2 regions of the Gracilibacillus sp. Marseille-QA3620 genome follow, and region 2 is predicted to be linked to the other one. Evidence: a T-box and tRNA genes for the amino acid it is inferred to sense, from the RefSeq annotation. Region 2 holds a T-box; the other holds one or more tRNA genes.
What was found. The T-box of region 2 lies ahead of ileS (isoleucine--tRNA ligase). A T-box ahead of a tRNA ligase gene usually reads a tRNA of that ligase, here a tRNA-Ile.
Positions count from the first base shown of each region.

Region 1: it encodes a tRNA-Ile, which carries the amino acid that the T-box ahead of ileS (isoleucine--tRNA ligase) is inferred to sense. The anticodon was not compared.

Region 1 covers NZ_CM143102.1:1,883,493-1,888,641, reverse strand. The annotation lists gene ACY8DX_RS09615 (AAA domain-containing protein) at 1-1,221, opposite strand, end outside; tRNA gene ACY8DX_RS09610 (tRNA-Glu) at 1,570-1,641, opposite strand; tRNA gene ACY8DX_RS09605 (tRNA-Asn) at 1,645-1,719, opposite strand; tRNA gene ACY8DX_RS09600 (tRNA-Ile) at 1,729-1,802, opposite strand; tRNA gene ACY8DX_RS09595 (tRNA-Gly) at 1,818-1,891, opposite strand; tRNA gene ACY8DX_RS09590 (tRNA-His) at 1,897-1,972, opposite strand; tRNA gene ACY8DX_RS09585 (tRNA-Trp) at 1,978-2,051, opposite strand; tRNA gene ACY8DX_RS09580 (tRNA-Tyr) at 2,059-2,142, opposite strand; tRNA gene ACY8DX_RS09575 (tRNA-Thr) at 2,154-2,226, opposite strand; tRNA gene ACY8DX_RS09570 (tRNA-Asp) at 2,274-2,350, opposite strand; tRNA gene ACY8DX_RS09565 (tRNA-Ser) at 2,366-2,458, opposite strand; tRNA gene ACY8DX_RS09560 (tRNA-Ala) at 2,466-2,541, opposite strand; tRNA gene ACY8DX_RS09555 (tRNA-Pro) at 2,557-2,633, opposite strand; tRNA gene ACY8DX_RS09550 (tRNA-Arg) at 2,641-2,717, opposite strand; tRNA gene ACY8DX_RS09545 (tRNA-Leu) at 2,739-2,824, opposite strand; tRNA gene ACY8DX_RS09540 (tRNA-Gly) at 2,839-2,913, opposite strand; tRNA gene ACY8DX_RS09535 (tRNA-Leu) at 2,922-3,003, opposite strand; gene ACY8DX_RS09530 (S8 family serine peptidase) at 3,817-4,911, opposite strand; gene ACY8DX_RS09525 (hypothetical protein) at 4,982-5,149, opposite strand, start outside.
Region 2 covers NZ_CM143102.1:1,404,729-1,409,877, reverse strand. The annotation lists gene ileS (isoleucine--tRNA ligase) at 37-2,811, opposite strand; T-box leader at 2,884-3,128, opposite strand; gene ACY8DX_RS07160 (DivIVA domain-containing protein) at 3,191-3,700, opposite strand; gene ACY8DX_RS07155 (YlmH family RNA-binding protein) at 3,787-4,560, opposite strand; gene ACY8DX_RS07150 (YggT family protein) at 4,622-4,882, opposite strand; gene ACY8DX_RS07145 (cell division protein SepF) at 4,891-5,149, opposite strand, start outside.

The sequences.
Region 1 (5,149 bases), 480 kb from region 2:
CAACACTTTCAGCGGATTTTCCTTTTGGCTCGTGATGAGAATCTTCTTCCCATGGGCCAATAGGTGAGAGACGATATTCGCAATCGTATGGGTTTTCCCTGTCCCAGGAGGTCCTTGAACCGTCAGACCGTAATTCGTTGCCAAGCGACGCGCGATTTCCTTCTGCTCTTCATTGGCTGGCAATGGGAAATATAAATCCGTCGCCACCTTATCCCACTTCAGGCTGTTCTCTTTCTGATCAAAATTCACTTCATCCCCGACAATGGAGGCAATCGTGGCTGGATCCTGAAAATCCTCCTGCTGCATCAATTCGATAATCTGTTCTAAATCATTTTTGAGGACTTGATTATCCTTTTTCCGAAGAATCAGGACATATTCATCCACATGGCCGACAGGATCTTTGGAAGGATTGATTGGTTCATCCCCCATCGCCACACGGCCACTCGCATCAATGATGTTCATAAATTGATTTGATAAATCACGGACATCTTCCTCGAACACATCTCGATAGTGTGCGGTTTGACTAATCAATTGGATTTCATCATTGTTCGGAAGCGGAATCCCGCTCAAGATATTCAATTCAAGCTTATAACCCTGATTCGTTGGCTTCACAATAACGATTCCCTTATCAGCATCAAGCTCAATATCCAGTTTGGTCGTGAACAAAGGATGAGAAATGGTCCCCACTTCATGTTTCCATGTAAAAATGGTCTGCCCTAACAGCAGCTCCAGTCCTTCACCCTCCACCTGGAATTCTTGATGCAGCTTAAAGAAACGTTCATACAGAGCCTGAACGCTTTTCATCCTTGTCATATTAGCCGCCCAATCGCTCCAGGCTGCTTTCCATTCGTTAAAAAGTTTAACCCGATTCGGATCTTCATCGAAGCGGACTTCTACCTGCGTGTCCCCTTCCGTCATTACCTTTGAATCAGGGATTTTCGGAGAATGCTTCTCGTTATCATATGAGTAGGTAATCCACTCCCTAATGGACTCATCAGGATCGGGAGGTGTGCTATCGGCATCACTCACGGTTTGCCGATGTATTTCTAGAATAGCATCACTATCTTCTCCCTCCCCCATTAAAAACACGCCTTCCCCGTATTCTTCAAGGGCCGACTTAGTCCACGTTTTTTCATACTCTTTATATTCACGGATAACCTTAAAACGCAGGTTATTCACAGCTAATAAATATTCAAATAACTGCTTTGCTTTGTCACTCAATCAAAAGCACCTCTTTATATTTTCATATAGTAAATATATCACAATGTCATAGAGAGGAATAACTGTAAAATATAGTAGGGTAAATGAGCTTATTAGTAATGGAATGAATTGAGGGAATAATAAAAACAGTGCACATGAATGATGGTGTGCACTGTTTTCAAATTGATTAACTTTATACTATCTGCATTACTAAAGTTTCATCTATTTTTTCATTTAGATACATATAAGCCTTTTCAAAATGTATTATGTTTTAGACAAAAGGAATTTGACCATCTTTCTCTCAGCTTTTATTATTAGAAAATTGGCGGCAAATAGAAAAAAACCATGTACAACTTGTACATGGTTTTATGACCCCTACGGGATTCGAACCCGTGTTACCGCCGTGAAAGGGCGGTGTCTTAACCGCTTGACCAAGGGGCCAAATGGCTCCGCAGGTAGGATTCGAACCTACGACCGTTCGGTTAACAGCCGAATGCTCTACCACTGAGCTACTGCGGAATAATGATATGGGCCTAAATGGACTCGAACCATCGACCTCACGCTTATCAGGCGTGCGCTCTAACCAGCTGAGCTATAGGCCCGTTATGATTCTTTTTTGGAGCGGGTGAAGGGAATCGAACCCTCATCATCAGCTTGGAAGGCTGAGGTTTTACCACTAAACTACACCCGCATCTATGGGGCGGCTGATGGGAATCGAACCCACGAATGTCGGAACCACAATCCGATGCGTTAACCACTTCGCCACAGCCGCCATTTTGGCAGGGGCAGTAGGAATTGAACCCACACTGGAGGTTTTGGAGACCTCTGTTCTACCTTTAAACTATGCCCCTATTTGGATGGTGGAGGGGGACAGATTCGAACTGCCGAACCCGAAGGAGCGGATTTACAGTCCGCCGCGTTTAGCCACTTCGCTACCCCTCCGTCATGAAGAGTGCCGGCAAGAGGACTTGAACCCCCAACCTACTGATTACAAGTCAGTTGCTCTACCAATTGAGCTACACCGGCATGACATATTAGTTTTCGTTATCATAGATCATTAATTTAATCATGAATGGCGGTCCGGACGGGACTCGAACCCGCGACCTCCTGCGTGACAGGCAGGCATTCTAACCAACTGAACTACCGGACCATTATGAAATTATGATGGAGGAGGAAGAGGGATTCGAACCCCCGCGCGGTTTGACCCGCCTCTCGGTTTTCAAGACCGATCCCTTCAGCCAGACTTGGGTATTCCTCCGTATAAGTGGTGGAGCCTAGCGGGATCGAACCGCTGACCTCCTGCGTGCAAAGCAGGCGCTCTCCCAGCTGAGCTAAGGCCCCATATGATTGTTAGAGTGGTCGGGAAGACAGGATTCGAACCTGCGACCCCTTGGTCCCAAACCAAGTGCTCTACCAAGCTGAGCTACTTCCCGTAAATAATGGCGCGCCCGAGAGGAGTCGAACCCCTAACCTTTTGATCCGTAGTCAAACGCTCTATCCAATTGAGCTACGGGCGCATACTTGGTAAATTTCGAGAGTGCCGAGGGCCGGTCTCGAACCGGCACGGTAGTCACCTACCGCAGGATTTTAAGTCCTGTGCGTCTGCCAATTCCGCCACCCCGGCATAGTACTTGGCATTGGAGCGGAAGACGGGATTCGAACCCGCGACCCCCACCTTGGCAAGGTGGTGTTCTACCACTGAACTACTTCCGCATATTAAGTGCGGGTGAAGGGAGTCGAACCCCCACGCCGTAAGGCGCCAGATCCTAAGTCTGGTGCGTCTGCCAATTCCGCCACACCCGCATGTTTTATAAATGGTGAGCCATGAAGAACTCGCCCCTGCAGCCCTCGTGCTTCTCTCTTTCAGGCTCTCTCGTTGACTGCTTTTTTATTTTAATCTGGATTCAACTAGATTGCAATATGGAAATTATGGAAATGATATTTTGTTTTTCTTCCTATATAAAAGAAATTAATAGCCCATGAATACTGCTATCATACACAGGAGTATAGGTTTCTCATCTGATGTTGGCACCTTTTTTATATGCCAAAGATTTAAAATTAATTTGAAATTAAAAAAAGGCCCCATACATAAACAGAGCCTTTCACTCAAACAAACTTACCACCTGTGGAACATTCTGTGAAACAAGAAAAACTGGGTCGTGACAGACACATATCTCCGGGATAAAGATAAATCAAAGTTAGCCAACCTCATTCTATAATCTTTAATTATACTTAAAAAGCTTCCAAATAAATAATGCCCAAAGAAGAATTCCAGTTATCACGAAAGGAAACAACATATTCCCAAAATCCAACTTAAATATTATAAATATAATAATAATTACGCTAAATATAATCGGTAAAATTAGTGTTTTTGTTTTTGTGGCAGGTTTAAGCCATACAAATTGTACAATCAAAAAGCCCAATAATATTAAAATCATTAAGTAAGTCATGACATCAGCTCTTTCTCATAAAAATTGAATATTAAAGCTAAATATATTTTAACACAAATCAATTCCATGATATAACAAAACAGAAATCTGTATACAGTTAGTCTTTTTATATATGAATAATAAATTCTACTATAATTCTGTTATAAAGACCTTCCTTAAAGTTGAGTTAATCGAGATTTAAAACTTTTTCAATTGCTAACTTAGCATCAACTATTTTATTCTCCATTTTACTATTTGTATTATCATATATAGATCTTTGACTAGTTCTTATTATTTTAGCCAGGTCTTCACTACTAATATCTTTGTATGTACTTTTCACCAATGCTGCAATCCCTGTTACATAAGCAGTAGCAAATGATGTGCCATCAGAGTATAAATAATCTCCCTCTGGTAACATTCCTAACACATCTTTTCCAGGGGCTGCCACTAAATTAGATGTTCCGTACCCAGAAAATTCATACATTTCACCTTTATTATCTACAGCTGCAACACATAAAACATTATCTAAATCAAAATTACAAGGATATGCAGGTGTTTTTTTTAAATCATTCCCTGCATTTCCAGATGAACATACGAATAGTATATCATCATATTTCCTCATTACTTCATACAAATTATAATCATAAGTAGTGTTATCCCAGCTACAATTAATTATTCTAACACCCAAACTATATGCATAATCCAAAGCTTTTATTGCATCGTCAAGATTTCCCGAGGATCCTCTCATGAATTTCAGAGGTAAAATTTTCACGTTTGGCGCTATCCCCCATACTTCATTACTCTTTTTATGAGCCCCCACAATTAAAGAAGTAATAAATGTTCCATGATAATCCCCTAGATAATCATCATAAACAGAGTTGTCGTTGTTATAAAAATCCCAGCCGTTAACATCATCCACGAAGCCATTATTATCGTCATCTAAATCATTGTTTGCAATTTCATATCTATTCACAAAGATACTCTCAGAAATCATAGGATTTGAAATATCAATTCCTGTATCAAGTACACCTACTATTATATCACTATCTCCTTTTGAAATTTCCCAGGCACTAACAGCATTAATATCATAGTTTTCAATTCCATTAACACCTTCTATCATTTGAGCTTTATTTAATAATGCCCATTGTTTGTTGGAAATCGATTTTTCTTCCAATTCCGTTACTAACTCTGTTTTATGATTACCTCCATATATAAATAATAATAATAAAAAAGCGGTGCTAATCATGATTATAATTCTTGATTTTGTCTTCAATTTTTGCATATTTACACCTTCAATGGTAAATAAGCACTCATTTCTTTAAGAAAAATGAGTGCTTCAAACCTTTTCAATTTTAGTATCTTATTGTTGAGCTTTTTTGTGCACTCTTATCATAACCTGTACCAATAGTAATTGACGGCGAACCAGAAATTGTTATTCCACTTACTGCAAGAATCTTATGAGCAAATTGTGAGAGAACTTTTGTATCATAACCTTTGAATTTTGTTTGATAAAGTGTAAA
Region 2 (5,149 bases):
CCGCATAAAGAAAAGGGCCTAAATGTTTCTACATCCTTATCCTAATTCCGGATATTCAGCATCTACCACAGTTGCGCATCTCTCACATAACGTTGGATGCTTCTCAACTTTGCCAACCAATCCGCTGATATTCCAGCAGCGTTCACATGTTTCGCCTTCCGCTTTTTCAATCAGAATTGCGGCATGCTCCAATTTAAGAGCATTTTCTGGTGCCTCATATACAGAGCCGGCAAGCTCCACTTTCGAAACGATGAATAACTGCTCAAGACTTTCATGAATGTCAGCGAGCAATTCTTTCATTTCTTCGCCAAGGTAGAGCGTCACTTTCGCATTGAGTGACTTACCGATTACTTTTGCATTACGCGCTTCTTCTAATGCCTTCAGGACATCATCACGAAGATCCATGAAGCGATCCCATTTCTCTTCAATAGCCTGAGCATTCTCATAGGTTTCAACAGATGGCATATCTGTCAATTGTACGCTTTTTTCTGCTGCATCATCGATGAATGCCCATACCTCATCAGCTGTATGCGGAAGAATTGGGGCAATCATTTTCACAAGCTTAATTAAGCATTCGTGCAGAACCGTTTGGATGGCTCTTCTGCCAGTGCTTGCTTCAGCATCACAATAGAGGATATCTTTCGCATAATCCAGGTAGAAGGAGCTTAAGTCCTGCGTACAGAAATTATTGATTCCGTGATAGACATCAGCAAATTGATAACGATCATAGCCGTTTTGTACTTGCTCCACTAAACGGTTTAGCTTGATCAGCATATATTGATCCACTTCACGAAGGTTTTCATAGCTTACTGCATCACTAGCAGCATTGAATCCATTCAAGTTTCCTAATAGGAAGCGGAATGTATTTCTGATTTTGCGGTACACTTCAGAAACTTGCTTCAAGATATTATCAGACACACGCACATCTGCTTGATAATCAACAGATGCTACCCATAGACGGAGGATATCTGCCCCCATTTGCTGGATAACTTTCAATGGATCGATTGTATTACCAAGTGATTTACTCATCTTACGGCCTTCTCCATCAAGTGTGAACCCGTGGGATAGAATGCCTTTGTACGGCGCCTTTCCTGTAACAGCTACAGCCGTCGTCAAGGAAGAGTTGAACCAGCCGCGGTATTGGTCAGAGCCTTCAAGGTATAAATCAGCTGGTCTGACGAGATCTTCTCTTGCCTCTAGGACTGATTGATGAGAAGAACCGGAGTCAAACCAAACATCCATGATATCCGTTTCTTTTGTAAATTTACCGTTCGGGCTGCCCTCATGAGTGAAGCCTTCAGGAAGAAGATCCTTCGCCTCTCTTTCGAACCAGACAGTAGACCCGTGCTCTTTGAATAATTGGGCTACATGCTCAATCGTTTCATCTGTAATAATCGCATCCCCGTTTTCTGCATAGAAGACCGGAATCGGAACGCCCCATGCACGCTGACGGGAAATACACCAGTCACCGCGGTCGCGTACCATATTGAATAGACGCGTTTCGCCCCATGCTGGAACAAATTTCGTTGCCTTGATTTGGTCAAGCAGCTGCTCCCTGATTTGATCAATTGAAGCAAACCATTGATCCGTAGCACGGAAGATGGTCGGTTTTTTCGTTCTCCAGTCATGCGGGTAGGAGTGTGTGATGAAATCTAGTTTTAGCAATGCGCCATTTTCAGCCAGCTTATCAGTGATTGCTTTATTTGCTTTATCATAGAACAAGCCTTCAAACCCTGGAGCTTCAGCTGTCATATGACCTTTCTCATCCACTGGAGCAAGTACGCCTAGATTGTATTTCTGACCGATCATAAAGTCATCTTCCCCGTGGCCTGGAGCGGTGTGTACGCAGCCAGTACCAGCATCAGTCGTAACATGCTCTCCGTTCATAACGAGGGAATCACGGCCATATAAAGGATGCTTAGCAACCGTGTATTCAAGCTCGCTTCCTTTAACGGTTTTCTCTACCTCAGCTGTTTCCCAGCCTAACGTTTCCTTCACAGAAGGCAATAGAGCTTCTGCCACAATATAGCGAGTCCCTTCTACGTTTACAACCACATAGTTTAAGCGAGGGTGTACGGAGATACCAAGGTTCGCCGGAATGGTCCAAGGGGTTGTTGTCCAGATGATGTATTTTGCATCCTCAGGCACCACGCCTTTTCCATCCTTTACATCAAAGGCTACATAGATGGATGCTGATTTCTTATCATGATATTCAATTTCTGCCTCAGCAAGTGCAGATTCACTTGACGGGGACCAATATACCGGCTTAAGGCCTTTATAAATATAGCCTTTCTTCGCCATATCACCGAATACCTTGATTTGCTCAGCCTCATATTCAGGCTTTAAGGTAATATAAGGATTTTCCCAATCCCCTCTAACGCCAAGGCGCTTGAATTGTTCACGCTGATTATGGATTTGTGTGTAGGCATATTCCTCACAAAGCTTACGGAATTCAGCAATAGACATTTCCTTGCGGTTCACTTTTTTATTTTTAGTTAGGGCCGTTTCAATTGGAAGACCATGTGTGTCCCAGCCAGGTACATATGGGGCATTAAAGCCGCTCATAGACTTATAGCGGACGATGAAGTCTTTCAGAATTTTGTTCATTGCATGCCCAATATGGATATTCCCATTTGCATATGGAGGGCCATCATGAAGGACAAACTTTGGAAGGTCTTTCGTGCGTTCCTGCACTTGTTTGTAGATATCTTCTTCATTCCATTTTTCTTGCATTTGAGGTTCTCTGTTTGGCAGATTCCCGCGCATTGGGAATTCTGTCTTCGGCATTAATAACGTGTCTTTTAATTCCATTCCATTCACTCCAGTCGAGATTCTACAATCTGTTAGAATCTTTTTAAAATACAAAAAGCCCTTCCATCCCGGTAAAGGGACGAAAAGGCTTGAATTTCCGCGGTACCACCCTTATAGAATACCATTCTGGTCAGAATAATATTCCGCTTGGAATTCGTAACGTGAATGACTCGCCTCATCCTACTCACCTAATCAAGAAAGGATTTCGAAAGAGGACTCGGGGATGATCTTCCATGCAGCGTCTTTTACCAGGCTCCCACCCTTCCCGGCTCGCTAAAAAAGATTGGCTGATGTACTGTTCCCGTCTTCGTTTTGTGATATTTTCAATTGATTCGTTAAGGTATTATATTCAATTATGACCTCAAAAGTCAAGAGGTCCTTACATTTCTTCTTCTAAATTAATATTAAGCTCGGTTGCATCGACATCATATTTCAAAAGCTTATCCCAATCCTCGCTGTTTAAGAGGTCAAGCTGAGCCTCAACGAGCATTTTAAAGCGCATTCTGAATACTTTTGATTGCTTTTTCAAATCTTCAATCTCAATAGCGATCTTTCTTGCTTTAGAGAGAGCTTCATTTACAATACGGTCAGCGTTCTTTTCGGCTTCCTTCATGATGAGCTTCGCTTCTTTTTGAGAGTTGCGTTTAACATCCTCTCCTGCTTCCTGTGCAATCACGATGGATTTATTCAAAGTCTCCTCAATGGTCGAGAAGTGCTCAAGGCGCTGTTCCAATTCTACAACTTTGTCTTCGAGTTCCTTCTTTTCTCTAATGACCAATTCATAATCCTTAATAATCTGGTCGAGGAATTCATTTACTTCGTCTTCATCGTAACCGCGGAATCCTCTGCCGAATTCCTTATTATGTATGTCTAGCGGTGATAATGGCATATACTGCACCTCCGAATACTAAGTCTTATCTATATTATTATACTATGCTTTCGACACGAATGGTGATAATCCTGTGAATTTCTCAATTATTTTTGTAATCCTATGACAACTTTCCATTTATCCTTTTTTGTTTTCCCCTCAATAGAAAGAAGTTTCATCCGGCCTGTTCCTCTTATGGAAAGAATATCACCTTGCTTCAATTCGTAGGAGGGGGATTCAATCTGACGATGGTTCACCTTGACACGGCCTTGCCCGATCAACAGCTGGCTTTTTTGACGGGAGAATGAGGCCGCATTTGCGATAATAGTATCTAAACGCAGTGATGATGACGTGATCGCCGCCTCCCTCCAAGTCTCCGTTACGTCAATGATTTTCTCATGGTTGATTGATTCACATTTCACACCTACATTGCCGACCTTTGTCAAATTAGCTTCCATATAAGGCGACACTGTCTTCGCGACCGCAAATTGAACCGTTTCTCCCTCAACCCATATATCACCATACATTTCCCTCTTTAACCCAAGTGACATCAGCGTCCCTAGTACTTGGCGATGATCAATCGTCGTGAATTTGGATGGATAGGACAACTGATAGAAAGCAATCTCATAGTCTTCCTCCTCCGGTGTATAATAGTCCGGATAAATCATCGCGCGCTTCCTTTCCGCATGAGGTGCCCCTCCGAAAAAGGAAACGAGTACATCTCCCCCTTTTCCAATGAGCATACGAATGATTTCTGCCTCACGCGGATTCAGGAAATCAGTCAATTTAGGTGCATATTGTTCCCTTACCTGATCAGCCCAGCCGAGCACTTGATCGATAAAGTCCTTCTCCTCTGGACGAAAATGCTGATAAATATCCATATTGGTCCTCCTTGCCGAAAAACAAAAGCTCCCAAGCCTTTTTCAGCGGGAGCTTACAGTTTTAGAAATAAAATTGTAAAGCGTAAATTCCTTGGCCTGCCAAATTTAAAACGATAATAGCCACTAATGGAGATAAATCAATCATGCCAAGCGGCGGAACAATCCTTCTAAATGGCTCAAGGAACGGCTCACAAATACGGGCAAGGAATGAGCCAATGCTCGACTCCCGTGCACCTGGGAACCAAGACATTAAAATATAAATAATTAATGCCCAGCTGTATATTTCTATTAAAGAACCTAGAATATTAATAATTAGACTCATTTATTTAACTACCACCTTACATCCTCCAGCTCATCCTCTTGCGCATAGCCGGAAATCGAACCAGAAACATCAACATTCTCAGGAGTACATAAAAAGATATTAGAGCCGATACGCTGAATATCCCCAGCAATTGCATAGACGGTACCGCTTAAAAAGTCTACGATACGGCGAGCCTGATCAGGAGAAATCCGTTGCAGGTTAACAACAACCCCGCGGCGGTTCTTGAGATGGTCGGCAATCTCCTGAGCATCGGCATACGCCCGAGGC